Regions from separate parts of the Nocardia sp. NPDC056100 genome, predicted to be linked through region 4. Evidence: riboswitches for the same ligand, from Rfam matches in the RefSeq annotation. Region 4 holds a riboswitch; each other region holds the start of a gene.
What was found. Region 4 has a riboswitch for cobalamin ahead of ACFC0O_RS01320 (CbtB domain-containing protein). Riboswitches for the same ligand answer to the same signal wherever they lie in the genome.
Positions count from the first base shown of each region.

Region 1 (7,083 bases), on a different contig from region 4:
TCCCACAATTGATCCTCGGAATCGTCGGTGCCTCATGAAACGGTCGAATTACGCTGTCCCGCTACGATTCCTGATGGCGGCGCCACTCGCCGCGGCGGTGCTGGCCACCTCCGGCGGTTGCGGTTTCGATCCGGCCTCGGTACCGGTGCCGGGTGCGGAGGTATCGGGTCCGACCCATCGCATCCAGATGGAATTCACCAGCGCGCTGAACCTTCCGGCACGCGCGAAGGTGATGGCCAACGGGGTGCGGGTCGGCACGGTGGCCGATGTGCGCGTGGTCGATCCGGCCGCGGCTCCCGCCAAGGGCGGCTATGTCATCGTCGATGTCGACATCCTGGACTCGGTGCAGCTGCCGGTATCCACCATCGGTGAACTGCGCCAGAACACCGTGCTCGGCGATATCCACATCGCGCTGACCACCCCGCCGAACGGAGTCGGCGCGAAAATCCCAGCGGGCGGGACGATTCCGCTGACTCAGACCAAACCGCCGGTGCAGCTCGAGGACACCATGGCGGGCCTGGCGACCTTCATCCAGGGCGGTGCCATCGGCCGGATGCAGGATGCGGTGAACAAGCTCAATGGGGTGCTGCCCGCGGATCCCAAGGAGACCGCGCGCATCGCCGATGTGCTGCACGCCGACTACGTCGATCTGGGAAACAATCTCGCACAGGTGGATTCGTTCCTGAACGGTATCGGGGCCGATGCGAGCACGGTGGCGGCCGATGCGCCCGCCATCAAGGAACTGCTCACCGATTACGGCGTCACGCAGACCTCCGCGGCGGTGTCCTCGGTGGTCGGGGTGGTCGGCGTACTGGGCCAGCTCGGCGCGGTCGGGCACGCGCTGATCTGGGCGGCCCCGCTGGTCGATTCCGCCGATGCGGCCGCGCAAGCCTTTCTGCCGCTGGCCTTCACGGGCAGACCCCTGGATCTGAGCGCGCCGTCCAATCTGAACAAGCTGGTCGCCCTGCTGCGCGACAAGATCATTCCGTTCGTCGAGCGCGGGCCGAAGGTGAATATCACCGGCGCGACGGTGAGCGGGCCGGATACCGTCGCCAAGAACGATCAGGTGGACCGGATCGTCGATACCCTGCGCATGATCGGCGCGGTGCGATGAAGGCCGGGGGAGCGGTATCGCTGCTGTCCATCGCGGTCGTGTCGATCCTGGGCGCGATCTATCTGGCGTACGGGGTGGTCCGGCTCGACACCTTCGTGGACTACACCACCGCGCGCATGGTGCTGACCAATTCCGGCAGTATCGGGGTGCGCTCGCCGGTGCTGCTCAGCGGAGTTCGCGTCGGCGATGTGACCTCGGTGGACACCACCGCGGCGGGCGTCGAGGTGAATTTCCGCATCGATGACACCTATAAGATTCCGGTCGACTCGCGCGTGGTCATCGAGAATCTGTCCGCGATCGGTGAGCCCTATATCGAATTCGTGCCCGCCACCGGCGCGGGACCCTATCTGCGGTCGGGGCAGACCGTGGCGACCGAGAAGATTCGCATGCCCACCTCGATTCCGGAAGTCGCGCAATTGGTGGTGAAATTCCTGAATCAACTCGATCCGGAATCCATCAAACCGCTCATCGAGACATTCGACCGGGCGCTGACCGGAACCGAATCCACGGTGCCCGGACTGGCGCGTGCGAGCGATCTGCTGGCGGCCAGCATGATCAGCCGCTCGCCGCAGCTGGGCGCGGTCATCACCAATCTGCAATCGCTTGCGGGAGATATGGATTGGGCCGCGCCGGCCATCTCGGCGGGCAATCCGCAGTGGGTGGATTTCGGCGTCGGCGTGGACAGGATCGCGGCGGCGTTCGGGGATCTGGTCAAGATCGCACCGGGTCCGCAGATGTACGCCGAGGGCAATGGTCTCGCACCGTTCCTGCAGAAGCTGGCCGAATGGGTCCGCACCGTCGGGCCGGATCTGCAAGCCCTGCTTCCGGTGCTGCAACCCCTTGTCCGGACCGGTATTTCGACCATTCCGCAGGTCGATATCAGCAGTCTGCTCGCACAGGCGCTCGCCTCGGTCGGCGATGACGGTGCGCTGCGGCTGCGGATCAACGTCAAGTAATCAGACATGGAGTGTGAGTTCAGATGGCGACCCTGATCGACGAGAACATCGAGGAGAAGACCACCGCCGAGCCCGCCGCGGCCGGGACCGGGCGGACCATCGCGGTCTCGCTGTCGACCATGATCACGGCCGCCGTCGTGGCGGCGCTGGTGATCACCGCCGGAGTGTTCGCGGCACTGTGGATTTCCGCGCGCGGTGAGCTGAGCGACAGCACCGCCGCCACGGCCGCGAATCAGCACGCCGAACAGGTGGCCACCGATTACGCGGTAGGCGCGGCCACCATCGACTACAAGGATGTGAACTCCTGGTTCGCCAAATTGAAGGCGAACACCACGCCCACCCTGGCGAACAAATTCGATGCCACCGCACCCAAATTGCAGGAGATCCTGGTCCCGCTGAAGTGGACCTCGACCGCCACCCCGATCACGGCGAAGGTCGCCTCGGATTCCGGCGGCATCTACAAGGTGAATGTCTTCGTGAACGTGAATTCCACCAGTGCCCAGGCCCCGGACGGCGGGCTCACCACCGTCACCTACAGCGTCACCATCGATACGAATTCGGGCTGGAAGATCTCCGATGTCGGCGGCATGGACGGCGCGCTCCCGCGCAAGTGACGAAATCATCGCAGTAATCCAGGAGGAATCCACCGTGACCGAGAAGCTCGTCTATACCGAATTCCCCGGGGGCAGTTGGTAATCGAGGGTGGTGCGGCAGACGTTGCGCTACACCATGAAACCCGTGCTGTGGCTCTGGGCGCTGGCCCCGAACCTGCCGTGGCCGTACCGGCTCGCCGATCAGCTGGGCCGATTCATGTGGTCGCCGCGCGGCTTGGATCGTCGCTGGATCCAGCTCGCCAATGCCCGAGCCGAAATGGTCACCCCGGCCGACCCGATCGGCGAGCGGGTGGTGCTGTACTTCCACGGCGGCGCGTTCTACGTCGGCGGTAAATGGCTGCACCGCCAGCTGGTGGGCCGCATCGCCAAGGCACTGTCCGCTCCGGTGCTGAGCGTCGACTACCGCATGCTCCCCAAACATTCGGTCGCCGCCGCGATCGACGATTGCGTGGACGCGTACCGCTATCTGCTCGGTCTGGGCGTTGCCCCGGAAAGCATTGTCTTCATGGGTGATTCGGCCGGTGGGTATCTCACCTTCGCCACCGCGATCACCGCCCGCGACGAGGGTCTGCCGGTCCCCGCGGCGATCGCCGCGATGTCCCCGCTCACCGGCTGGGATACCAGCCGCATGGTGGCCGCGCCGACCGCCGCGACCTGTGATGTCTTCCCGATCAGATCCGTCGGCGTCTTCACCGCTCATGCCGAACGGGCCAATGGCGACCGCCCGCTGCTCTCCCCGGTGGACAGTGATCTCACCGGTCTGCCGCCCACCCTCATCCAGACGACCTCCACGGAAATGACCTTCCCCGACGCCGAGCTGCTCTCCGCCCGCCTCGCGGCGCGCGGCGTCCCCTGCGAGTTCCAGCTCTGGTTGAAACAGGTCCACGTCTTCCAGGCCGCCGCCATGCTGGTCCCCGAATCTCGCCTGGCGATAGCCGAGCTGGCGGCCTTCGTCGATCGCACCGTGGCGACGGTTCCGCGCCGGGCGACGGCATGACCTCCGGAGGTACATCGGCTGCGGCGCAACAGGATTCGGATGGGCCGTACCTGGACTGCGGTCTCGACTCCATGCACTCGCTGGAACTGATCGCCGAATTGGAGAAGACCTTCGGGATCTGCGTCACCCCCGACGAGATCCCGCGGACCGGCACGTTGCGCGAGGTCTGGGAAGCGATGGAACGCAAATTCTGCGATGCGAACGGCCGCCGTCCGCGTCGCTAGCGACCACTATTCACCCGGCCGTCATTCCGTGGTCAGCAATCATCAAGCGCGGTAAGGGTTTCCGCCCATAGTCTCGAAGCGGTCCGGAACCCGGGTGTATACCCGCCTCCTGAGTGGTGGCCCTCGCTGCAACCGAGGGCGTGCTCACCGCTCACGCTGATGCCGCCGGAATCGTCCCCCTGCCCGGCGGCATCACCGAACCACTTCGGCGCACTCCGTCCCGAATGCCGGTTCTCGGCTACCAAGATCGCTATCGTTGGCTTCGAATGCGAGCGAAATGCCTGATCCTGGAGGTGGCGTGAGACGCGTTCCCGCGGGTGTACCGCTAGCAGCTCCGGACGGCTGGTTCGATCGGATGATCGTGCTGCCGGGCAAATTGCCGCTGGCGATTCTGCTGCTGATGTTCGTGATCACATTCGTGTTCATCCGGATCAGCGTGCGCATGATTCGCGCCGGTGTGTCGTGGTGGCCGGGCAATATCACCCCGGGCGGGAAGCATATTCACCACATGGTGTTCGGGGTGGTGTTCATGATCGCGGCCGGATTCGGCGTATTCAGCCCGATCGGTGAGCATTCGCCGTGGCCGGAACTGTTCGCCGGACTATTCGGGGTCGGCACCGCGCTGGTGCTCGACGAGTTCGCGTTGATCCTGGATCTGAAGGACGTCTACTGGTCCGAACAGGGCCGGGTATCGGTGGACGCGGTCGTCATCGGAATCGCGGTGTGCGCCCTCATGCTGCTCGGTGCGACACCGCTGGGGATCACCGACAACTTTCGCGGCTGGCAGGTGGTCGTCGGGGTGGTGCTGCTGCACGGCTCGCTCGCCCTGGTGACCATGGCCAAGGGCAAAGCCTGGACCGGGCTGTTCGCGCTGTTCATACCGATAGTGGGACTGATCGGCGCGATTCGCCTGGCCCGCCCGCAATCACCGTGGGCGCGTTGGCGATACGAGGCCGGATCGGCGAAGGCGCGCAAAGCCGAGCATCGTGAGGCCGATGAGCAATGGTTCGATCGCCTGCGCGACGGCATCTACAACGCCGTCGCGGGGCGACCGAGCCAATAATCCGATCAGGCGTGTTCGCCGATATTGCCGAAGACGCTGTTCAGTTTCGCCTGGCCGTCGGCGAGGTTGTAGGTGACGCACGCGATGGCGAGTTCGCCCGCCATGACGCGCTTGGAGATGCTGGTCGAGCGCTGCATGAGCTGGCGCGCGGTCTCCTCGACGTGGCGTCCCTCGAGTTCGTCGACGGTGGTCAGGCCCTCGCGGCGGCCGAGCAGGATGGACGGGGTGACCCGCTCCACCACGCTGCGGATGAATCCGCCGGGCACCTCACCGTTGTCGAGCGCGTCGATGGTGGCACGCACCGCGCCGCAGCTGTCGTGACCCAGGACGACGATCAGCGGCACATTGAGCACCTCGGTGCCGTATTCGATGGAACCGAGCACCGAGCTGTCCACCACGTGGCCCGCGGTCCGGACCACGAACATATCGCCGAGACCGCGGTCGAAGATGATCTCCGCGGCGACGCGGGAGTCACCGCAGCCGAACAGGATCGCCGAGGGGTGCTGCCCGCCCGCGAGCTTGGCGCGATCCGCCGCTCCCTGGCTGGGGTGCTGCAGTTCACCGTTGACGAAACGCTCATTTCCTTCGCGGAGGGACTTCCAGGCACTGATCGGGTTCGAATAAGGCATAGCTCCCATATTGCCCATGAAACAGACTGGACGCGATGTGAGGTTCACGGTGTGGTCGCAACCCGCCGGTTGGTCCGACCGCAACCCGCCGGTTGGAGACGCCGCCGGACTTCGCTAGAGTTCGTCATCGCAGCTGGTTCGCCGGAGAGGGTATTGAGGAGCCCCTGATCCACTCGAAGGCGTCGAGCTCGGCATCGCGCACGCGCGAGCCGGGTGAGAGGGAACCCGGTGGGAATCCGGGACTGTCCCGCAGCGGTGAGTGGGAACGACGGTCGTGAAGGCACTGGGCGCGAGCCCGGGAAGCGACGGCCGATAGGTAGCGCCCCGGTCGTGTGTGCCGGGGTCGGCCCGGTGCGGGCCGGCGCCCACGAGTCCGAAGACCTGCCCGTTGCGCCGGATACACCGTATCCGGCGGTCGTCGCCTCGTGGATTGGGCGGTACGCCGAGGATCGGTGCGGGGACGAATCACCCCGCGGGCTCCGTCAGCGTGCGCTCCCGATGGGGTGACGGCGTATCGGTCGCTGATCATGGAGCTCCTCGATGTCGAACGCTGACAACACCTCTACCGTCGTGCGAAGTCTGCGCGCCCATTCCGGGTCGCGGGTGCCGTTCTCGGTGGAGTTCAATCCACCCCGCGACGCCGCCGGTGAAGCCCGATTGTGGCGCGCGGCACGCGAATTCGAGCGCATGCACCCGGCGTTCGTATCGATGACCTACGGGGCCGGCGGCTCCACCAAGGACCGCACCGCCCGCATCACCGGCCAACTGGCGCAGGAGACCACCTTGCTGCCGGTCGCGCACCTGACCGCGGTGGGGCACAGCGTCGCCGAACTGCGGGCGCTGGTCGGCTCCTACGCCGACTGCGGCATCCGCAATATCCTTGTGCTGCGCGGAGATCCGCCCGGCGACCCGCTGGGCGAATGGCGCAAACATCCGGACGGCCTGGAGTACGCCGAGGAATTGGTCCGGCTGGTGCGGGAGCTCGGCGATTTCCACGTCGGGGTCGCCTCGTTCCCGCAGGGGCATCACCGCTCCCCGGACCTGGAGACCGATTCCGCCTATCTGGCCGCGAAACTCCGTGCCGGAGCGGACTATTCGATCACCCAGATGTTCTTCGATCCGGAGCACTATCTGCGGCTGCGGGATCGCATGGCCGCCTTCGATCCGGTGCAGGGCGCGAAACCCATTATCCCCGAACTGATGCCGATCACCTCGATGCGCACGGTGGCCCGCGCGGAGGAACTCAGCGGGCGGGCGCTCCCGGCCGCGATCGCCGAGCGGCTGCGCCGCGCGGCGGGCAACGGTCCCGAGGAGGATCGGGCCGCCGTGCGCGCGGCGGGCATCGAGATCGCCACCGAGATCGCGCAGCGGCTCATCGACGAGGGCGCGCCCTGCCTGCACTTCATCACGCTCAATTTCGCCAAGGCGACCCGCGAGGTGCTGAACAACCTCGGCTACCACGTCACCGCCGCGCCGCTCAGCGCAT
Region 1 is NZ_JBHJVY010000005.1:164,902-171,984, forward strand. Features, by position in the region: gene ACFC0O_RS37465 (MlaD family protein) at 1-38, shown strand, start outside; gene ACFC0O_RS37470 (MlaD family protein) at 74-1,114, shown strand; gene ACFC0O_RS37475 (MlaD family protein) at 1,111-2,070, shown strand; gene ACFC0O_RS37480 (hypothetical protein) at 2,094-2,684, shown strand; gene ACFC0O_RS37485 (alpha/beta hydrolase) at 2,776-3,681, shown strand; gene ACFC0O_RS37490 (acyl carrier protein) at 3,678-3,905, shown strand; gene ACFC0O_RS37495 (hypothetical protein) at 4,204-4,968, shown strand; gene ACFC0O_RS37500 (carbonic anhydrase) at 4,974-5,597, opposite strand; cobalamin riboswitch at 5,765-6,001, shown strand; gene ACFC0O_RS37505 (methylenetetrahydrofolate reductase) at 6,138-7,083, shown strand, end outside.
Region 1: another riboswitch for cobalamin. It lies ahead of ACFC0O_RS37505 (methylenetetrahydrofolate reductase); the one in region 4 lies ahead of ACFC0O_RS01320 (CbtB domain-containing protein).

Region 2 (7,083 bases), on a different contig from region 4:
GGCTGGGCGGTGGAGGCGCGCGTCTACGCCGAGGATCCTGGACACGACTACCGCCCGAGCGCCGGATTGGTCACCGCGACAAGATTTCCCGCCGACGCCAGGGTCGACACCTGGATCGGGACCGGCACCGAGGTCAGCGCGTTCTACGATCCGCTGCTGGCCAAGGTCATCACGCACGGCGCGAATCGCGAGGAGGCGTTCGGGAAGCTGAGCGCGGCGCTCGCGGACACCGGCGTCTACGGTGTGCAAACGAATCTGCCGCAGCTGCGGGCCGCCGCGGTCGCGCCGGTGGTACGCGCCGCCGATCACAGCACCGGCACCCTGGCCGACCTGTCCTGGTCCAGCCGCCGGGTGGATGTGCTGCGGGCGGGCACCATGACCACGGTGCAGGACCATCCCGGCCGAATCGGACTGTGGGAGGTGGGAATTCCGCCGTCCGGGCCGATGGATGATCTGTCGTTCACCCTGGCCAATACCGCCGTCGGCAATCCCACCGGCGCACCGGGCCTCGAATGCACCTTGCAGGGACCGCGACTGCGGTTCTCCGGTACGGCGCTGATCTGTGTCACCGGAGCGCCGACCCTGGTGACCGTGGACGGCGAACCCGCGCCCATGTGGGAACCGGTCGCCATCGCAGCCGGATCGGTGCTCGATATCGGCGCGCCCTCGGATGCGGGGCTGCGCACTTACCTGGCCATTCGGGGCGGGATCGACGCGCCGCTGTACCACGGCAGTGCCTCGACGTTCACGCTCGGCGGTTTCGGCGGGGTCACCGGTAAGGCCGTCGCCGATGGCGATGTGCTGGGAATCGCTGCCGTGCAATCGGATACGGCGACTACGCCGGGACCGGTGCCGGTCGAGCAGCGGCCGCTGTTCACCCACGACTGGCAGCTAGCCGTGGGTGAGGGGCCGCAAACCGCGCCCGCCTATTTCACCGACGCCGATATGACGCAGTTCTACGAGCGTTCCTGGCGGGTCGGCAGCCATGCCAATCGCACGGGTATCCGGCTCGAGGGACCGCGCCCGCAATGGTCGCGCACCGATGGCGGTGACGCCGGACTGCATCCGTCGAACCTGCACGACAATCCGTACAGCGTTGGCGCGCTCAATGTTTCGGGCGATACCCCGATTCTGCTCGGCCCCGACGGTCCCAGCCTGGGCGGCTTCGCCTGTCCGCTGACCGTGGTGTCCGCGCACCGTTGGAAGCTGGGTCAGGTGCGGCCCGGCGACACCATCGCGTTCCTGCCCGTCACCGATGACACCGCCACCGAATTGCGCGCCTCGACCACCGCGCGCGCCACCGGTGTGCTCGCCGATTCCGGTGCGGCACTGCGTGATCGCGGCATACTCGGCGGCGTGGACGCCGACGCCGACCGTCCGGCGGTGCGCTATCTGCGCGGCGGCGATGACAATATCCTGGTCGAATACGGTGAGATGGTGCTGGATCTCGGCCTGCGCATGCGGGTGCACGCGCTGGCACAGGCCCTGGCGGCCGCCGCCCCGCCCGGCATCATCGATGTCACGCCCGGGGTCCGGTCGCTGCACATCCACTTCGATCCCGCTGCGCTGCCGCAGTATCGGCTGCTCGGACTGCTCGCCGAACTCGAGGAGCAACTGCCCGCGACCGGCGATCTGGTCGTGCCGAGCCGCACCATTCGGCTGCCGCTGTCCTTCGACGATCCGTCCATCGCCGAGGCAATCGACCGCTACCGCAGCGGAATTCGCGATACCGCGCCCTGGCTGCCGTCCAATGTCGAGTTCATTCGTCGCATCAACGGCCTGGACAGCGTGGATGAGGTCCGCCGCACCGTATTCGATGCCGAATACCTGGTGCTCGGGCTCGGCGATGTGTATCTCGGTGCGCCCCTGGCGGTTCCATTGGATCCGCGGCATCGGCTGGTCACCACCAAATACAATCCGGCGCGCACCTGGACGCCGTCGGACGCGGTGGGCATCGGCGGTAAATACCTGTGCGTGTACGGCATGGAATCCCCCGGCGGCTATCAGCTGATCGGGCGCACCATTCCGATCTGGTCCAGCTATCGACAGCACGCGCCGTTCGAGGACGGCACACCGTGGCTGTTCCGCTTCTTCGACCGCATCGTCTGGGAGCCGGTCAGCCCCGAACAGCTCCTCGACCATCGCGCGGCCGCCCGGTCCGGACGCTTCGACGCCGAGGTCACCGATGGCGTCTTCGCGCTCGCCGAACACCGGAAGATGCTGCGCGACAATGCCGCCGACATCGCCGAATTCGAGACCCGGCAGAGTGCGGCGTTCGAGGCCGAGAAACGCGCCTGGCACGCCGCCGGTGAATTCGACCGCACCGTGGCCGCACCGCCACCGGTCGAGAACCGCGGCGATCCGCTCGCCGATCTGCCGCCCGATGCCACCGTGGTCACCGCGCCCATGGTCGGCAATGTCTGGCGCGTCGATATCGAACCCGGCGCGCGCTTGCGCGCCGGTGACCCCGTGGCGGTCCTCGAGGCGATGAAACTCGAACTGCCCGTGCCCAGTCCGGCCACCGGCACCGTCCTGCGGGTGCTCGTCGCCCCCGGTGCCACCGTGGAACCCGGAACCCCACTAGCCGTGATCGGAGTGACCGAATGACCCCGTCCCAGACCGAGGCCGCCCTCCCCTCGCCGACCGCACGCGTCGCGGCGGCCTACGCGCGCATCGCCGCGGCCGATCGGCCCGAAGTGTGGATCACCCTGCGCGAGTTCGACGATGTGCACGCCGAGGCGGCCGCGATCGAACAGCGCCTCGCGGACGGCGCGGAGCTGCCGCTGGCCGGACTGCTCGTCGCGGTCAAGGACAATGTGGACGTCGTGGGACTGCCGACCACCGCGGGCTGCCCCGAATACGCCTACTCCCCCGCCGAAACCGCCTCCGCCATAGCGCGTTTGGTCGCGGCCGGGGCGATCGTGCTGGGTAAGACCAATCTCGATCAGTTCGCCACCGGCTTGGTCGGGACGCGCAGCCCTCACGGCGCGGTCCGCAACGCACTGCACCCCGAGCTGATCTCGGGCGGATCCAGTTCCGGATCGGCGGTCGCGGTCGCGCTCGGCATCGCCGATATCGGAATCGGTACGGACACAGCCGGTTCCGGCCGGGTCCCGGCCGCATTCCACGACCTCGTCGGCATCAAGGCGACGCTCGGAATCATCCCGGCGCACGGGGTGGTCCCGGCCTGCGCGGACTACGACGCCGTCACCATCTTCGCCGCCACCCTCGACCTCGCCACCCGGGCGGCGGCCGTCATGGCGGGCGCGGAAGGCCGTGATCCCCGCAGCCGAAGTTGGCCCGCCGATGTGCGATTCGCGGCACCCCAGGTGCCGCGGCTGGCCGTCCCCGTGCCCGCCAACCTCGATGCGCTCAGCCCGGAGTATCGGGACGCCTTCGACAGGTCGGTATGCGCCGCACTGGAAGCCGGATGCAAGATCGAGGCGGTCGATATCGCACCGCTGCTGGAGGCCGCACTGCTGCTCTACGACGGCTCGATCGTCGCCGAGCGCTACGCGGCCGTCGGCGCGTTCCTCGATACCGCCCCGGCCGGGGCCGATCCCACCGTGGCGGCGATCATTTCGGCCGCCGCCGCGACCACCGGGCCCGGCTTCGCCACCGATCTGGACACCCTAGCCCGGGCTCGCGCCTTCGCGGCGGAACTGCTCGAACCGTTCGACGCCCTGCTCTTGCCGACGACCACCGAGCATCCGAGTCTCGCGGCGGTGCAGGCCGATCCGATCGGAATCAACCGGCGGCTCGGCACATTCACCAACTTCTGCAATCTGGTGGACCTGGCGGCCGTGGCGATTCCCGGGGCCGCGACCGCCACCGGATATCCGTTCGGAGTGATGATCGTCGTCCCCGCCTTCGCAGATCAGGTCGCGGTCGATATCGCGGCCCGGCTCCAAAACGCCGATACCGCACCGCTTCTGGTCGATCGCGGCGTCGACCTGGCCGTCTTCGGGGCGCATCTGCGGGATCAGCCGCTGCACTGGCAACTCGAGGAACTCGGGGCGCGCTTCGCAGGAGCCATTCGCACCACCGATGCGTACCGGCTCACGGCCATGGCCACCACGCCACCGAAACCCGGACTGGTGCGCACCGAACCCGGTGCGGGCGCGCCCATTCCGGGCGAGCTGTACCGGCTGTCCGAGGCCGCGCTGGGCCGGTTCCTGGCGGCCCTGCCCGCACCGATGGCGCTCACCGCGATCGAACTGGAGGACGGCCGCGGCGTCATAGGTTTCACCGCGACCCATGACGCCACCGCAACCGCCGCCGACATCACCGAATACGGTGGCTGGCGAGCGTATTTGAGCGCTCGCTAGCGCACCGTCCCGCCGCACGACGGGCCGGATCAGAGCAGTCGCCAGTCCTCCAGCCCGTCGTAGAGCGGTACCGCGCGCGCCAGTTTCGTGACCCGGTCGCGCAGCGCCTCGATATCGGAGCCACCCGCCAGGGCGGTGGCGATGATATCGGCGACCTCGGTGAACTCGGCATCGCCGAACCCGCGGGTGGCCAATGCGGCGGTGCCGATGCGCAGACCCGAGGTGACCATGGGCGGGCGCGGATCGAAGGGAACGGCATTGCGGTTCACCGTGATTCCGATCTCGTGCAGCAGATCCTCGCCCTGCTGACCGTCGAGCTGCGAATCCCGCAGATCCACCAGCACCAGGTGCACATCGGTACCGCCGGTGAGCACGCTGATGCCCTTGGCCGCGACATCGCTGCCGGTGAGTCGTTCGGCGAGGATCTTGGCACCGGACAGCGTGCGCTGCTGCCGATCCCGGAATTCCGCACCCGCCGCGATCTTGAACGACACCGCCTTGGCCGCGATGGCGTGCATGAGCGGTCCACCCTGCTGGCCCGGGAAGACAGCCGAATTCAGCTTCTTGGCGAATTCCTGCTTGGCCAGGATCAGACCGGAGCGCGGACCACCCAGGGTCTTGTGCACGGTGGAGGAGACGATATCGGCGTGCGGCACCGGCGAGGGATGCAATCCGGCCGCGACCAACCCGGCGAAGTGCGCCATATCGACCCACAGGTATGCGCCGACCTCATCGGCGATCTCACGGAAGGCCGCGAAATCCTGATGCCGGGGATAGGCCGACCAGCCCGCCACGATCACCTTCGGCGAGGTATTGCGGGCGATCTTGCGGACCTCGTCCATATCGATGCGATGGTCCCGCTTGCTCACGCCGTAGGCGCTCACCCGATACAGCTTGCCGGAGAAGTTCAATCGCATACCGTGCGTGAGATGCCCGCCGTGCGCCAGATCCAGGCCGAGCAGCCGGTCTCCCGGATTCATCAGCGCCATCAGCACCGCGGCATTGGCCTGCGCACCCGAATGCGGTTGCACATTGGCGAATTCCGCGCCGAACAGCTCCTTGGCGCGATCGCGGGCCAAGGTCTCCACCACATCGACGTGTTCGCAGCCGCCGTAGTAGCGGCGGCCGGGATAGCCCTCGGCGTATTTGTTGGTCAGCACGCTGCCCTGGGCCTGCAATACCGCGCGCGGTACGAAGTTCTCCGAGGCGATCATCTCCGAGGGTGTCGCGTTCGCGGGCCAGCTCGCCCGCCATGGCGGCGGCCAGCTCCGGATCGAGCTCACCGAGCGGTTGGGTGTTGACCGAGGCGGTGCGGGGATGAGAAGCAACCACTGGCGTACTCCGTTGGCTAGCAAGGGGATAGCCGACGCCCTCGGGCACGCGCACCTGAGACGGTCCGGCTCCCGCACGCGGGCGGCCCGGAGGTCGGTGCTGCGCCCAGTCCACGAGGCGGCGACCGCCGGATACGGCGCATCCGGCACAGCGGGCAGGTCTTCGGACTCACAGGCACCGGCCCGAATTCGGCCGCCCTACCGGCCGTCGCTTCCCGGGCTGTCGGTCGCCCAGTGCGTGTGACGGCGTTCGTTCCTGCTCACCGCTGCGGGACAGTCCCGGATTCCCACCGGGTTCCCTCTTCGCCCGCGGGCTCGCACCGTGCGGACTTCGACGCCGGGGATCGATCCGGGGGCTCCCGATATCGCGATCACCGGCGAACCAGCTGCGTACGAAGCATACGATGCCCGCACGCCCGGGGCGCGCTCCGGTCAGTCGCGCAGGAATCGCACCGAAGTATCGCCCGCGCCGGTGCTTTCGACCCGGCAGCGCACCCGGTAGACCTCGGCGATGAGTTCCTCGGTCAGCACCTGCGCCGGAGCGCCGGTCGCCACCACGCGGCCGTGTTGCAGCACCACCAGTACATCGCAGAACATGGCGGCCAGATTCAGGTCGTGCAGGGCCAGGATCGCGGTCACCGGCAGGGCGCGGACCAGGGTGAGGATCTCGAGCTGATGCGCGATATCGAGATGGTTGGTGGGCTCGTCGAGCAGGAGTTCGCGGGGTTCCTGCGCCAGCGCGCTCGCGATCAGCGTGCGCTGGCGCTCACCTCCGGAGAGCGTGTGCCAGCGCTGAGTCGCCTTGTCCGCCAATCCCGCCGCGGTGAGCGCGGCGTCGATGGCCGCGGTATCCGCGCCCGGATCGCCGCCGAACCAGCCGCGATGCGGAATCCGGCCGAGCCGCACCACATCGTGGACGGTGAGATCGAGATCGGTATCGGCGTGCTGGCCGACCAGCGCGATCCGGCGCGCGAGCTGTCTGCGCGGAATATCGTGCAGGGCGGTGTCATCGAGGCGGACGCTGCCGGAATCGGCGCGGTCCAGGCCCGACATGAGCCGCAGCAGTGAGGATTTGCCAGAACCGTTGGGGCCGAGCAGGCCCACGGTGGTCCCCGGTTCCGGATCGAGGGTGACGCCGTCCAGCACCAGGCGGCCCGAGCGGGTCCAGGAAACCTCGAGTGCGCGCAGGGTCATGTCAGCTGCCTGCGCCGCCGGGCCAGCAGGACCGCGAAGGCGGGCACCCCGAGCAGTGCGGTGACCACGCCGACCGGAATCTCCCTGGCGCCGAACGCACTTCGCGCGAAGGTATCGGCCCACACCATGAAGACCGCGCCGATCAGTACCGTCACCGGCAGCAGCCTGGAATGACCGGGACCGACCAGGAAGCGGGCGAAATGCGGTAGCACCAGGCCCACGAAACCGAT
Region 2 is NZ_JBHJVY010000005.1:173,914-180,996, reverse strand. Features, by position in the region: gene uca (urea carboxylase) at 1-2,607, shown strand, start outside; gene atzF (allophanate hydrolase) at 2,604-4,328, shown strand; partial or broken gene glyA (serine hydroxymethyltransferase) at 4,358-5,582, opposite strand; cobalamin riboswitch at 5,796-5,993, opposite strand; gene ACFC0O_RS37520 (ABC transporter ATP-binding protein) at 6,092-6,853, opposite strand; gene ACFC0O_RS37515 (FecCD family ABC transporter permease) at 6,850-7,083, opposite strand, start outside.
Region 2: another riboswitch for cobalamin. It lies ahead of glyA (serine hydroxymethyltransferase); the one in region 4 lies ahead of ACFC0O_RS01320 (CbtB domain-containing protein).

Region 3 (7,083 bases), on a different contig from region 4:
CGTCGTCGTCCGTGCGCCACCCCTGGACTACGTACTCTCCGGTGTCGGACATGTAGAGCGAGGGGCATGTGCCGTTCTGGCTGTCGTTGCCGAGAAATCGTAAGTGCATTAGAGCCGTCCTGGTGTTGTGCGGCGTTGTGCTTTGCGCTTCTAATCGTTGCGCTTCGGCAGCACACAGGTCAACAGATCAGAGGTCTTCGAGCACAACCGAGCACAACTGTGGCGAACGGTGGATGAGCCTCCCTAACGTCGTGATCACGCGTCGGGGCCGGTGAAGTCGACCCGGCCCCGACTGCCACCCAGCAGCGAAAGGGGCGGACATGAGCCAAGGTGAACGAGCCGTGATCTACATCAATCTGGGAGTGTTGACCACCAAAGCCGACCGGGACTGGGCGGAGTACCACTCTCGGCAACGAGCGCATGATCTCGGGTTGCGGGTCGCAGACGTGGTTGTCCTAGGTAACTCGGATGGCGCTCACATGCGAACCCTTTACAAGTCCGTCCGGAAGTTGGACGCGGGATACGTGATCACGCCGAATCTTGAACACCTGGGCGGGGATTCGGCGGATGTCACCGCGTTCGCCGAGCTTCAGACCGTGGTACCGGCAGAGCGGTACCGGTGGCGTTTGCGGTTGTCGGAGAAGGAACTTCAAGACGCGCTGGATTCGCGTCGCCCCCAGTCTCGGCAGCGTCAGCCTCAATGAGACCACCGAACGATGCTCGGGAGGAAACGGAGGTGCCGTAGGGAGGCAACAGTATTCAGGACTGAGCACTCGAAGACCCCCGGATGTTCAAGGTCGTTCTTATAGGTGCAATCGCAACCACCTAACCGGCCAGAACTTGCCCGGGGGTCTGCTATCCCGGCATTGACCCAGAGAGCGAAACCATGTACGGAATCGGATACCTGAGCAAAGCCCTGGTCGGTGACCAGCGCTCCGAGATCGAGCACCAGATTTGGGACACTGCAACACGATTCGGTATAGAGCTAACAATGATCGTCTACGCCGAAGCGCCATCGATCGGCAAGGTCGAACGTCTGGAAACCCTTGTGCGGACCGATGACCCTTCGTTCGTGCTTGTACCCAACCTGGAGCACCTGGGCGGCATCGATCCTACCGAGATCGATGGCGGCCCAGATGTCTACCTGCTTGCCGAACAACGCTTGTACACGATCTACCTCGAAGACCAGGAACAGCCCGAGGGGACTCCGCGGATCATCTACGGCTGGACCGGACCTGGTGAACGGTGATGTGGTTGAAACGCTGAGAATTGAACTAACCCCGACAGTCTTTGTGCTGCCGCGGGTTTCGTCGCTTCAGGGAGTCGGGAAGGCTGTCCGAAAAGGGACGGCCCTACGCGCCTTGCGCTATAAGACCTCGGCGACAGCTTGTATTACGGCGGGGCGCTCTGTGCACCTGTGGGAGTGCTGGGTCGGCGCCATCCCCAGCCCGAGTACCTGAACCGGGACGGCCCCCATGCACGATGTGCCACGGCGGCCACCGTGCATCATTTATGAGATGGCAAGTGGTAGAGGTTGATCGACGCGTTGCAGGCGGGCCGATCCACTCATCATGACTAAGCAATGCCTCCCCGGTTCGCGCATGTGCTGTGAGACGGTGCCGCTGGAGTTCATGCCCTGAGGGTCGGCACCGCCCCGACCCTCAGTCCGGTGAATTTCGCGGCGTATCGGTGAGATTCATAGGTGTCGGCTCGGACTCTCCTCACAGACTGGCGTGATCTGTGCACTCCTGGGCAGCGCTGTCATGGGTGCGTGGGTTACCCCGACGTGCACCACGATCGACTGCAGTTCTCGTTCTGCGGCGCTGGCGATGGGCCGGAGTTGGTCAAGGATTTATCGAGTGCCAAAGCACGTCAATTCCGTGCTTCGGGGATGCTGCGCGAGCTGCACCTCATGAGTTGATTCGCTTGGTGCGCACCATCGTTGGACTCGGCAGGTCCGGCGACGCGCTGCGTTCAGGAAGGTAGCGGGACCCGACTCCGCACAGCACGCCCAGGACCGCGAACGTGACCGCGGCCGCGAGGAACAGCGCGCAGGCGTGAGCGGTGAAACTCGTCCCGGTGGCGGGTCCGGCGAGGGCGGCGAACAGCGCGACGCCGAGCGCGCCGCCGGTCTGCCTGCTGGTGTTGCTCGCCCCCGACGCGGCGCCGGGGGAGTCGGGCACCGCGTGCAGTGCGGCCGCGACGATCGCCGGTGTCAGGATCGCGAGCCCCGCACCCCAGACCGCCAACGAACACAGCAGCAGGACAGAGCCGCCGCCGGTGATCATGACGGCGATACCGGCGAACCCCACCGCGGACACCATGAGCCCGAGCGCACTGCCGCGCCACACCCCGATCCGCGCGATGAGCCTGCCCGCCGCTGCGCCCAGCAGCGGCAGCGGCAGCATCGCGGGCAACGTGGCGAAGCCCGCCGCCACGGGACTGAGCCCGCGCACATTCTGGAAAAGCTGTGTGAGCAGGAACAATCCGCCTAGTACGCACAGATTCATCACCCCGGACACCGCGCAGGCTGCCGCCAGCGCACGCCGGGCGCCGTGCGGGATGCGCAGCAGCGGATACCGGGCTCGCCGTTCCACGACGACGAACCAACAGGCGACTCCCGCCGCGATCGTGCCCAGCGATACCGCCAACCACGGCAACCGCGGGGCTTCGATGATCGCGCTCACCAGGCACGCGAGCCCGGTCACCAGCAGCGCCGCCCCACCCCAATCGACGGTGTTCGATCCAGGCGTCGTGGCGCGGGAACGGGCGAGCCCGAGCACAGGTATCAGCGCGAGAACGACCACGGGCACGCTGAGCCAGAACACCGCGCGCCACCCCGCGGCCTGGACCAGCAGCCCGCCGATCACCGGACCGGCGGGCAGGGCCGCACCGCCGGTCGCCGCCCACACACCCACCAGCCGATTTCTCGCGTTCTCGTCCCGGGCGTTGGCCACCAGCAGTGCGAGCGTGCCCGGCAGCATCAGCGCGGCGCCGGTGCCCTGCATCGCCCGCGCGGCGATCAGCACACCGATGGTCGGAGCCAGCGCGCATAGCACCGACGCGACACCGAAACCGGCCAGCCCGAGCAGCGCCACGCGGCGGTGACCGAGCCGGTCGCCGATCGCGCCCGAGCCCAGCAGCAACGCCGCCAACGGCACCGCGTAGGCATCGACCGTCCACGCCAGTCCGGAACCGTCCGCGTGCAGATCCGACCCGATCTGCGGGAGCGCGATATTGACCACCGTCACGTCCAACAGCACCAGGAAGTAGCCGCCGCACAACGCGAGAGTCAACGGCCATCGCACACGCTCAGCAGTCATGACCGCAGTGTGCGTCGCCAATACTTCACCGTGGGTCGAAGTATTTCGCGCCTAGCATCGGGGCATGTCCTCTATGCCGCACGACCCGCAGGGCGAGCCGGACATCGCCCGCCTGGCGTCCGCGTTCGCCGATCCGCGCCGCGCGCGCGTGCTCATCGCCCTGGCCGACGGCCGCGCGCTCCCGGCCGGGCGGCTCGCCGAGGAGGCCGGGGTGGCCGCCTCCACCATCAGCAACCATCTGTCCCTGCTGCTCGAGCACAAGCTCGTCACTGCCGATCAGCAAGGCCGCCACCGCTACTACCGGCTCGCCAGCGGCGAGGTCGAGGGCGTGCTGGAAGCGCTCGCGGCCCTCGCACCGCGCACCCCGATCACCTCACTGCGCGAACACACACGTGCCGCGGCCTTGCGCACCGCCCGCACCTGCTACCACCACCTGGCCGGACGTGCGGGCGTCGATCTGTTCGGTCAGCTCCTCGGGGCCGGATGGGTTACCGGAGGTGACGGCCTGCATCATCCCGCCAGCAGTAGTGATCGGCTCTCCGCACCCGGAAGAGGGACCGACTACCTGCTCACCTCCGCCGGCGCTGCCGCGCTGGCGGACTGGGGGATCGCGCCGCATCTGCTGTGCACCACCGCGCCGCTGCGCTACTGCGTCGACTGGACCGAACAGGCACACCACCTGTCCGGCCCGCTCGGCAGCGCGATCACCACCCGACTGTTCGCTCTCGACTGGATCGTTCGCGGCACCACCCCGCGCAGTATCCGCATCACCCCGCGCGGACGAGACGGGCTGAGCGCGTTGACCACACGCCCCGACACCGCACCCGCGACTCCGTAGAGTCGGGATGTGGACAAGGCGCCGCTGTATCGCAAGGACAACACGACCGCGCGGGGCTCACGTCCGCGCGGCGGTGAGTACCGGCATCGGCGCAACACCGCGCCGAGCGTGAAATCCGATGTGACACACCAGGGTATGGGGCGATCGACGCAACGCGGGCGAGATTACACACCGCTGTTCCGATTCCTGCTCTCGCGGGTCGGGTCGAACTGGGAGTCGACCGTGGCCGAGGCGCGATCCCGGCTCGATCACAGTGAGCCGATCTTCTGGCTTGTCGCGGTACGGGACTTCGATCGCCGAGACTACGTGCGGATCGGTGAGGCGAGCTATTACAGCGGGCTGTATGTCGACTCGGGCGGGATACTTCGCGTGGTGAATCCCGAGATCGACCACACGAGTCTGGAGCCCGCGTGCGCGTGCTGCACCCACACCTTCAACGGTGTTCGATTCACCAAGCCCGCACCGGGCTAGTCGCATCGCGTGGTGGCTAAGGTGCCGAAATACGCTTCATACCAACAATATTCGAAGGACGCACTCCCCGCCCCGACGATCTTCTCGACCGAACGCATGTCCACTGCGGGCAGATCACCCGAATCGGACTCGCTTGTCATGTCCTTCACCAGCTCAGTATCTCCGCGTGGGCCCTGACAAACGGGCAGAGGCGTCAAAAATGTTCGGCGACCGTCCCGTTCCGATGCGGGGTGTCGATCGATCGAATCGATTCCCGCGGTGCGGGATCCGCTCCGAACTCGTCTCCGGGCCGAAGAACTCTCCGCTACAACGATTCTCGCCAGGAACCTGGCCACGTCAGCGGCCCACCTATCAGGACGCCGATCCCGCACTGATCGCTGCGACCCTGCGCTGGTCGCAGGGGCGTCGGCCGTGAAACAAATACTGAGGCAACGATTCTGGGTGAGCGGCCCGCCGGTACGCCGCCGCGCGAGGGGATCACCGAGGACAATCACCGATTAGAGTTGGCGGTGACCTTCCACGTGACCCGCCGACTGGGCGTACCGGTGCGCGCCGAATTCAGCTGCCCGGATTCGCGCACCATCGTGATGCACATCGTGGCGGGCGAAGGAACGGGCAGCGTCGTCGAAACCCATGCCACCCCAATGGGTCCCGGCCCGGACGGCCAAGCCCGCACCGCAGTGGTGGAGACGACCATCGCGACCTCGGATCGTCCGGGATTCGGTTCGCACACCACGCGCTGTCGCTGCTGCGTCCGGCGATGAACCACGCCGCGAATCGATTGTGGCGCGATGATCTCGCCTACGCCGAGCGGCGCTACCGGCTGCGCACACAGCACCGGTAGAGCGGCGGCGGTCCCCTCGGGCGATGGTCCTGCCCGCGGGCTTCGGGCGGATCTCGTCCTATCGGCACCCGGACCCCTCGCGCATCGTTCGGTATGTCCACTCCGTGGGACGGACCGGACCCGCCTTTCGCTATCCCATTGGTTTTCGCTATATTCGCCTCCGCAGCTGGTTCGCCGGAGGTGGAGTCGAGGAGCCCCTGACCCCAACCCGAAGGCGTCGAAGTCCGACGGTGCGTTCGCGCGCCGGTGGGCGAGAGGGAACCCGGTGAGAATCCGGGACTGTCCCGCAGCGGTGAGTGGGAACGACAGCCGTCATTCGCACTGGGCGCCGGAAGTATGCCTGGGAAGCGACGGTCAGTAGGACCAGCCCCGGGCCTCGAGCGCCGGGGCCGACCCCATCGGGGTCGATGCCCACGAGTCCGAAGACCTGCCCGCTGTGCCGGATACGCCGTATCCGGCGGTCGTCGCCTCGTGGATTGGGCGTTGCGCCGAGTGGACCCGGGCACGGGAACGATGCTGCTGTGGGCTCGCTGGGTGTGCGCTCGTTATGGGTGGCGGTCACTGGCTGCTGAACCATGGAGTTCATTCGATGTCGAACCCTGAAAACACCTTCACCGCAACAGTGCTGGGGCTACCGCGTATCGGTCCGAACCGGGAGCTCAAGAAGGCGATCGAAGCGTACTGGGCCGGGCGCAGCGACGCCGCCGCCCTGCACGAGGTCGCCCGGAACCTGCGCACCACCGCGCTCACCGCCGCCCGTGATGCCGGGCTGGATTCGGTTCCGGTCGGCACGTTCTCGTACTACGACCAGGTCCTCGATACCGCGGTCCTGCTGGGCGCACTGCCCGAGCGGGTATCGGGTATCGCCGATGAACTGGACCGTTATTTCGCCGCCGCGCGCGGCAATGCCGAGGTCGCGCCGCTGGAAATGACCAAGTGGTTCGACACCAACTACCACTACCTGGTGCCGGAGTTGTCGGCGGCGACGCAGTTCTCGCTGCATCCAGACAAGCCGCTCGCGGAGCTGAAAGAGGCGCTGGCGCTCGGTATTCCGGCACGGCCGGTGGTGGTCGGGCCGATCACCTTCCTCAAGCTCGCCAAATCGGTCGACGGCAGCGATCTGCTCGACCTGCTGCCGAGCCTGCTGCCGCTGTACGAGCGACTGCTCGCGCTGCTGGCCGAGGCGGGGGCGAGCTGGGTGCAGATCGATGAGCCGAGTCTGGTCACCGACCTGTCCGCAGCCGAGCTGGCCGCGGTGCGCGACACCTATCAGCAACTGTCGCAGGCGAGTTCGCGGCCCTCGATCCTGGTGGCCACCTACTTCGGGCGAGTGGGGGAGGCGCTGCCCGCGCTCGCCGAGACCGGCATCGAGGGCATCGCGCTCGATCTGGTCGCCAGTGGTGACGCGGATGTGGCTGCGGCGCAGTCGATCACGAACAAGCTGATCGTGGCGGGCGTGGTCGACGGCCACAACATCTGGCGGGTGGATCCCGATCATGCGCTGCCGCGCCTGACCGGTCTGCGCGAAGCCGGTGTGAGCGTTGCCGTGTCGAGCTCCTGCTCGCTGCTGCACGTGCCGTACAGCCTCGCACCCGAGACCGATCTCG
Region 3 is NZ_JBHJVY010000002.1:1,328,195-1,335,277, reverse strand. Features, by position in the region: gene ACFC0O_RS18290 (hypothetical protein) at 342-704, shown strand; gene ACFC0O_RS18285 (hypothetical protein) at 887-1,249, shown strand; gene ACFC0O_RS18280 (MFS transporter) at 1,911-3,323, opposite strand; gene ACFC0O_RS18275 (ArsR/SmtB family transcription factor) at 3,388-4,161, shown strand; gene ACFC0O_RS18270 (hypothetical protein) at 4,171-4,632, shown strand; partial or broken gene ACFC0O_RS18265 (DUF5914 domain-containing protein) at 5,112-5,476, shown strand; cobalamin riboswitch at 5,692-5,926, shown strand; gene metE (5-methyltetrahydropteroyltriglutamate--homocysteine S-methyltransferase) at 6,066-7,083, shown strand, end outside.
Region 3: another riboswitch for cobalamin. It lies ahead of metE (5-methyltetrahydropteroyltriglutamate--homocysteine S-methyltransferase); the one in region 4 lies ahead of ACFC0O_RS01320 (CbtB domain-containing protein).

Region 4 (7,083 bases):
CACCCGCGTCACCCGGACCTGCGCTGATACCGGAACACCGTTTATCCGCCGGTCCAGCGGATATTGCCCCGGTAGCAATGTCGCTGAATTCCTCAGCATGAACGCCACCGAACATCCGACGATGGAGGACCCATGCGATTCCGACCGATGCGCGCCGCGACCGCGACCGCGCCCCTGGCGGCGCTGCTGCTGACCGGCCTGCTGATCACCGGCTGTGACCAGGCGAAAGAAGCGGTGAACAAGGGCGGCGACACCCCGTGCAGTGAATTCGTCGCCCAGGATTCGGATAAGCAACACGTCACGGTGCGCAAGTACCTGGAGAAGGACACCGAGATCAGCGCCACGCCCAGCCCGGACTCGATCGACGGGGCGATCACCGCCATCGGGCTCATGTGCAAGGCGCAGGCCAATCCGGATACCCCGATCAAGAACGCCGATCTGACCGGGATTCTGCTGCCCAAGAAGTAGTCGGCTAGAGCCGCGGGCCGGGCAACCGGTTCGCGGCGTCCAGCGGCGGAGCCAGCGGGCGCAACGGGTGCGAGGCGGGGCCGTCGAGCAGGGTCCCGTCCGGTGCGAAGCGCGAGCCGTGCAGCGGGCAATCCCAGGACAGCGCGGCATCGTTCCAGCACAGGATGCCACCCAGGTGCGGGCACACCGCAGAGATCTCGGTCGTGACGCCGTCCACCGTGGAGACGGCGGTGGGGATGACGCCGTGGCGTTCCACCCGGCCCTGTCCCTCGGCGGGAATACCGTCCCGGCCCGAGCCGAGCGCATGCCGCCAGCCCGTCAGAAGTTGCTGGGCCACACCGGCATTGGCGGCAACGGCGGTCGGGAGTGAGCGCAATTCCGAGGGCCGCCAGCTCGCGAGCGTGCCCGCCCAGGCCGGTGGCTTACCGGTAATGCGTCCCGTCAACGCGAGCGCGGCCGCGACGCCATTCGTCAAGCCCCACTTGGCATATCCGGTGGCGACCAGGATCCGATTCCGGCCCGGTAGCAGCGGGCCGACATAGGGGAGTTCGTCGATCGGAAGATAGTCCTGTGCGGACCAGCTGTGCAGCGGCTCGGCATCGGGGAACCAGCGCCGAGTCCATTCGATCAACTCCTCCGCGTGATGCCGCGGCGAGCGGACGCGGCCCACCGTATGGCCGTGACCGCCGACGAGCAGCACATCGCCTTCCGGCGTCGGCGCATAGCGCAACGACCGGGTGGGACTGCCCGCGCTGAGGAACATATGCCGTGGAATCGGCTCGGCCACGCGGAACGCGGTGAGATACGAGCGCTGCGCGATCAGCCGGGCGAAATAGCCGCCGCGATCGAGAATCGGTGTGCCGGTGGCGATCACCACCGTCCGGGCGGTGAGCTCGCCGTGCTCGGTCTCCACGATCAGATCATCGCCGCTGCCCTCGCGCACATCGTGCACCAGGGTCGATTCGAAGATCGACGTGGTGTGCGCCTCGATCTCGAGGGCCAGCGCCTCCAACAGGGCGGCCGGATCCAATTGGGCCTGATCCGCCAGCGCTATCGCGTCCTGGGCCGGAAACGGCATATCCAGCGCGAGATCGGTCACGGGCAGGCCCGCCATCCGCAGGGCGTCGAATTCCCTTCGCACCGCCTTCTTTTCGGCGAAGGTCTGCGCGTAGGTCACCGCCGATTCCCGTTGCACCGGCAGGGAATGCTCCTCGCAGAATCGGATCAGCCATTGCTGCGCTTCACGATTGGCCTCGAGATAGTCGAGCAGTGCGCGATCGCCGTGGCGGCGGCGAATGCGCTGGGCGCGGGTGCCCTGCAACAGACTGAGCTTTCCGGTCGACGCACCACTGGTGGAATCGCCGATCCGGCGGGCCTCGACCACCGCCACGTCCGCACCGCTTTCCGCGAGCAGCAGCGCGGTCGCCAAACCCGTGATGCCCGCGCCGATCACGACGGTATCGAAACGCGATCCGGGCGTCAGCCGCAACCGCGCCGGCGCATCAGCGTTTTTCAACCACAGTGAAGTCATGGTCGGGTTATAGCCGTCCGCTCCGCGCTCAAACAGCGGGAAAAACCGCCGCGATACGGGGGATTGAGGTCGCGGCGAGCGGGTATTGCGGCAACTAGCGCAGCACGTAGGAATTGACCGATTCGAAAGATGAACCGGCACTACATGATTCACCCTGGAGTTGGACAATGAGAAGCTATCCGAACGATCGCCCGATGGTCCGCGGCCGCAGCGGCCTGGCCGGTATCGGCACCTTCCTGGTGCTGGTGTGGCTGGTCATCGGCGCCGTCGCCGCCGGACAGCGGCACTACTTCGACGACGCGCCGACCAACTGCGCAGGCACCTCGACGATCGCGGTGACGATCCTGGCCGGGCCGCTCAATTACATGGGCGTGAACCCCAAGATCGACGACTGCAATGTCAACGTGCCGCAGCCCAGCCAGTAGTCAGTACTGACGCCGGTCGCCGTGCGCCTCGCACAACCACCCGGCGGGGCCGCGCGGATTCGCACACCAGGCATCGAAATCGATTGGCACTATGCACTTTCCATTCGATGCCTGGTGTAGCGCGTCTCGCAGGGCATGCATGGCCGCGAGATACAACTCGGTCATTCCGGCATCGGCCCCGGAACCCCGGGCCTTGATCAGGAGTTCGAGTCGTAACTCGGCAGGGGGATGAGTTCTGAAGCAGTGCCGATGTTCCCGGATCGCCGCGGGCGCGATCGGCAGTGGCACGTTCGACGGTATCGCGGTCGATCGCTCCAGAATGCCCAGGTAGGCCGTCGCGACCGCGCAGGCGGTGAACGCCACCGGGCGTGCGACTTGCGAGACCCCGGCGGTGACGAGATTCCGGGCGAACCGATCCGCGCTCAATTCCTCGGCCCAGTCCTCGCGCACCTGCGCGGGGAGGTCCGGGAAATCGCGATCGATCAGGGCGATGATGCCCGGTGTCGCCGTCAGGCGTTCCAGGCGGAACAGCGCGTGCGCCAACTCGTGTCCGATCAGAAAGCGCTCGCCGAACCACAGCAGCTTGCCGAAAGCCGCTGCGCCGCTGTACCAGCCGTCACCCGCCGGTGGCAGATCCGAATGCTCGAATCCTCGTGCTGGTTGCCGGAACGCCCAGATCAGCCGGGCCGCCGCGCGCACCGTGCCCGATTCGGGGGGATCCACGAAAACCCGTCCCGGTGCTTGACCGATCAGGGTCATCGCGTGCCGGACCATATCGGCGAACATGAGCAGCATCGCGCCGTCGAGCAAGACGACCACCCCCTCACCCCGATACGGGGTACTCGTGCCATGCGCCCGGCCACTGCGACCGGTCTCGACCACCACGCAATCCCGCAGCGTTCGCGCCAACTCCGGTCGCCGCCGCGCGATTTCGGTCAGAAATGTGGAAACGAGCAGTTCCAGGGCCTCCGGCACACCGAATTGCGCGTGATTCGCCAGCTGACCCACTCCCGGCGGAACACCGAGCAGTGCGCATTCTCGCGCCAATTCCCGCTCGGACAGCGGCGTGGCGGGCGGCCAGGCCCAGCCGCGATCGGAGATCAGCCGGGCCGCCCGCGCACGCAGGAGTTCGGGCTGACAGCCGGGCGAATCGGCTTCCGATCCGGCCTCGATCACGGAATAATTCTCTATCATCGCCGACCGGCCGGAGCCCGTTATGACAGCGGAACAAGTATTCAATGTCGAAGTGCGCGCGGGTGACCGCGACATAGCTGAAGAACTCGGCCAATGGCTGGAGAAGTCCGGGATCGAGGAGGTCAGCGTCACCCGCGAGCGCGGCATGATCGATCTGCAGGCGCTGGAATATCTCATCTCCGCCACCCTGGTCGAGCTGTCCGTGCTGGCCCGGCTCGGCTTCTGGATTCGCGAAAAGACGCACTGCCGAACCGTTTACGATGTGCGCGCCAAAACCGTGCTGACAGAGATGGATTGCCGGATTCGGGACGGCAAGATCGTGGTGATCACCAAAAAGGGCGCGACCGTCTACGAACCGGGAACGCCGGTCGATCTGAACAAGATCCTCGGTGACGCACTCGGATCCGCCTGAGCGTTACCAGGAAATTCACAGGTATCGATAGCTCGGCAATAGCCATTTCACGGTGCGGTTCCGCGTTTGACCTGCGCGCACGCGGTTTCGTATCGTTGAGGAACGATGCCTCGAGGAATCCGGTGCAACTCCGGAACGGTCGCGCCACTGTGAACTCCCGCCATCCGGCGGGGGGCGAGTCAGACCCTCGCATCGCGTTCAATTCACCGACGGGGACGCGCACAATCCCCACGAACTCGAGGAGTCATCGTGGCAACCTCATACGTCCCGCGTTCCGGTCTCGGAACCGGATCCCTGGCCCTGCCCACCACCGCGCTATGGCTGACCGGCACCGCCATCCTGGCACTGCTCGCGATCTACTTCATCGGGATCGACCAGGGCGCGGTATCGATCTTCGGCAGCGATATGCACGTGCACGAGTTCGTCCACGACGGCCGGCATTTCCTCGGATTCCCCTGCCACTAGCAACGGGAATCGAGCACACACAATGGAAAAGCGAATCATCGGCCGAGGCGTCCTGCTGGGCGGACTCGGCGGACTGCTGGCGTTCGCGTTCGCGCGCATTCTGGCCGAACCCATCATCGGCCGCGCCATCGATTACGAAACCGGGCGCGATGACGCCCAAATGGCCCTGGACAAGGCCGCCGGACATCCCATGGGCGATATGGCCGATACCGAATTGTTCACTCGCACCGAACAGGCCAATGTCGGAATCGGTTTCGGCATGGTCGTCTTCGGCCTGGCACTGGGCGCGCTGTTCGCGGTGGTCTACTACCTGGCGCTGCGCCGGGCCGGGAACATCACCCCGCGCAATCTCGCACTGCTCGTCGCGGGCGGAATGTTCCTGACGCTGTACGCGGTTCCGTTCCTGAAGTATCCGGCCAATCCGCCCTCGATCGGGCATCCGGACACCATCAAGGAACGCACGGCGCTCTACCTGGCGATGATCGTGATCACCGGGGTGGCGCTGATCGCGGCGATCTGGCTCGGCCGCAAACTCGCTGCGCGACTGGGCAATTGGACCGCGACGATCGCCGCCGCAGCCTCCTTCGTGGTGGTCATGGCGGTGGTCATGCTCATACTGCCGCCGCTTGGACATCTGTCGGCGAACAGTTCCTTCGGCGACTTCGACACCGAGACGCCACAGCCCCTCACCGATCCGTCCGGCAAGATCGTCTATCCGGGGTTCCCGGCCGACGACCTGTATCACTTCCGGCTGTATTCCTTTGCCGCACAACTCATCATGTGGGCGGTCATCGGCATCGGCTTCGCGTGGCTGGCCCCGCGCCTGCTCGGTGAACGGGCCACCGAACCCAGCACCCCCGCGACGGCATGAGCGCGGTCACCCGGCTCACGCTGATCACACACGCGATCACCGATGCCACGCAGAACGCCGCTTTCCCCCTCGACGAACCGCTCAACGCACTCGGTGAACGCATGATCGGAAAGGTCGGCGCCGTCCCCGGCGCCGACCGCACCGTGACCTACCACGCCCCCGAAACCCGAACCCGGGACACCGCATCGGGCCTCGGCCTCATCGGCACCCCCGACCCGGCCCTGCGCGATCTCGACCACGGCGACTGGTCCGGCCGCACCATGGACACCCTCCCGCCCGAGCAGCTGATGCCCTGGCTCACCGACCCCGAATTCCGTGCGCACGGCGGCGAATCGATCACCGATCTCATCGACCGCACCCGGGCCTGGCTGAACACCCTCGCCGGTCGCGGCGAGCACATCACGGCCATCACCCATCCCGCACTGGTGCGCGCCGCGGTCCTGTGCGCTCTGCAAGCACCCGCACAATCCTTCTGGCGCATAGACATTGCACCCCTCACCGCCACCACCCTGCATCACCGCGCCCCGGCGTGGACCCTGCGCACCACCGCCCTCCCGCTGACATGAGTCAGCGCAGGCAGAGGGAATCCAGGATCTCCGCGGCGTAGTCGATGAAGAGCAGGTGACCCGCGCCCGGGATCAGGTGCAGGTCGGTGTGGGGGAGCAGGGTGGCGAGGCGACGGCTCTCCGAACAGGGGAGGTTCAGGTCGGCGTCGCCGTGCCAGATCTGTACGGGGGCGGTGATATCGGTGAGATCGAAACCCCAGGGTTTGCCGAACAGCGAGCGCAGGTCCGTGGCGAAACCGCGTGGGCCCTGGCGGAACGCCTCGGCGAGGTTGGCGGCCATCTTGGCCGCGAGTTCGGGATCGGCGGCCACGCGGGCCTGATCCACCTGGGCCATTTGCGAGATCAGGGTGTCTATGCCGCCGCGCTTGCGGACGGCCTTCTCCAATTGGGCGGCGGCGGGGCCGGTGAGGAAGGGAAAGCGTTGCAGCATGGCAAGACTCCGACGGCGCTTACGAGCCGCGGCGTCCAGATCGCCGTCCGGGTGTTTGTCGAAGGGGGCGGGAGCGGAGACCACCGCGATACCGGCGACGCGTTCGGGCAGGCGGTAGGCGCAGGCGAGGGCGTAGGGGCCGCCGCCCGATACGCCGATGACCGCGAACTGATCCCAGTCGAGGTGATCGGCGAGTTGGACGGCGGTATCGGGCCAGTCCACCACCGGCTGGGCGGCGGCCGGGCTGGAATCGCCCATACCGGGTCTGTCCACCGCCACCACGCGGATACCGGCGGCGGCCGCCGCCTGATCGAAAGCCTCCGCCTCCACATGTGATCCGGGGACGCCGGGGCAGTACAGCAGCGGAACGCCCGATGGATCGCCGTATTCGGCGAAGCCCACCGTGCCATCGCCAAGAGTGATCGACCGGGACACGCTCGATGACATCACCAGGGCAGGGTAAGGGCAAAGCCTCGTATGGACCGCGCGACGCACGCACCGACATTCCGTCCGCACCGAACACGCCGGAATTGTCTGATACTTCGCTGATTCGAGTCCCGGTCAGCGCGAACGCAGCCGGGAGTTCCGGCGGTCCGGGCGAAGCGCCATCTCGTGGAATCCGGCCGGGGTCTCGATATGGCTGGGACCGCGTAACCGGTTGTGCCGCATACGCTGCGTGCGCTCCTGGAGCGAAATCGGATGCGCGAAATGGATTTCCGCC
Region 4 is NZ_JBHJVY010000001.1:264,565-271,647, reverse strand. Features, by position in the region: gene ACFC0O_RS01345 (hypothetical protein) at 133-468, shown strand; gene ACFC0O_RS01340 (FAD-dependent oxidoreductase) at 473-1,999, opposite strand; gene ACFC0O_RS01335 (hypothetical protein) at 2,194-2,424, shown strand; gene ACFC0O_RS01330 (hypothetical protein) at 2,425-3,600, opposite strand; gene ACFC0O_RS01325 (hypothetical protein) at 3,641-4,030, shown strand; cobalamin riboswitch at 4,096-4,240, shown strand; gene ACFC0O_RS01320 (CbtB domain-containing protein) at 4,280-4,495, shown strand; gene ACFC0O_RS01315 (CbtA family protein) at 4,518-5,366, shown strand; gene ACFC0O_RS01310 (histidine phosphatase family protein) at 5,363-5,932, shown strand; gene ACFC0O_RS01305 (alpha/beta fold hydrolase) at 5,934-6,809, opposite strand; gene ACFC0O_RS01300 (hypothetical protein) at 6,924-7,083, opposite strand, start outside.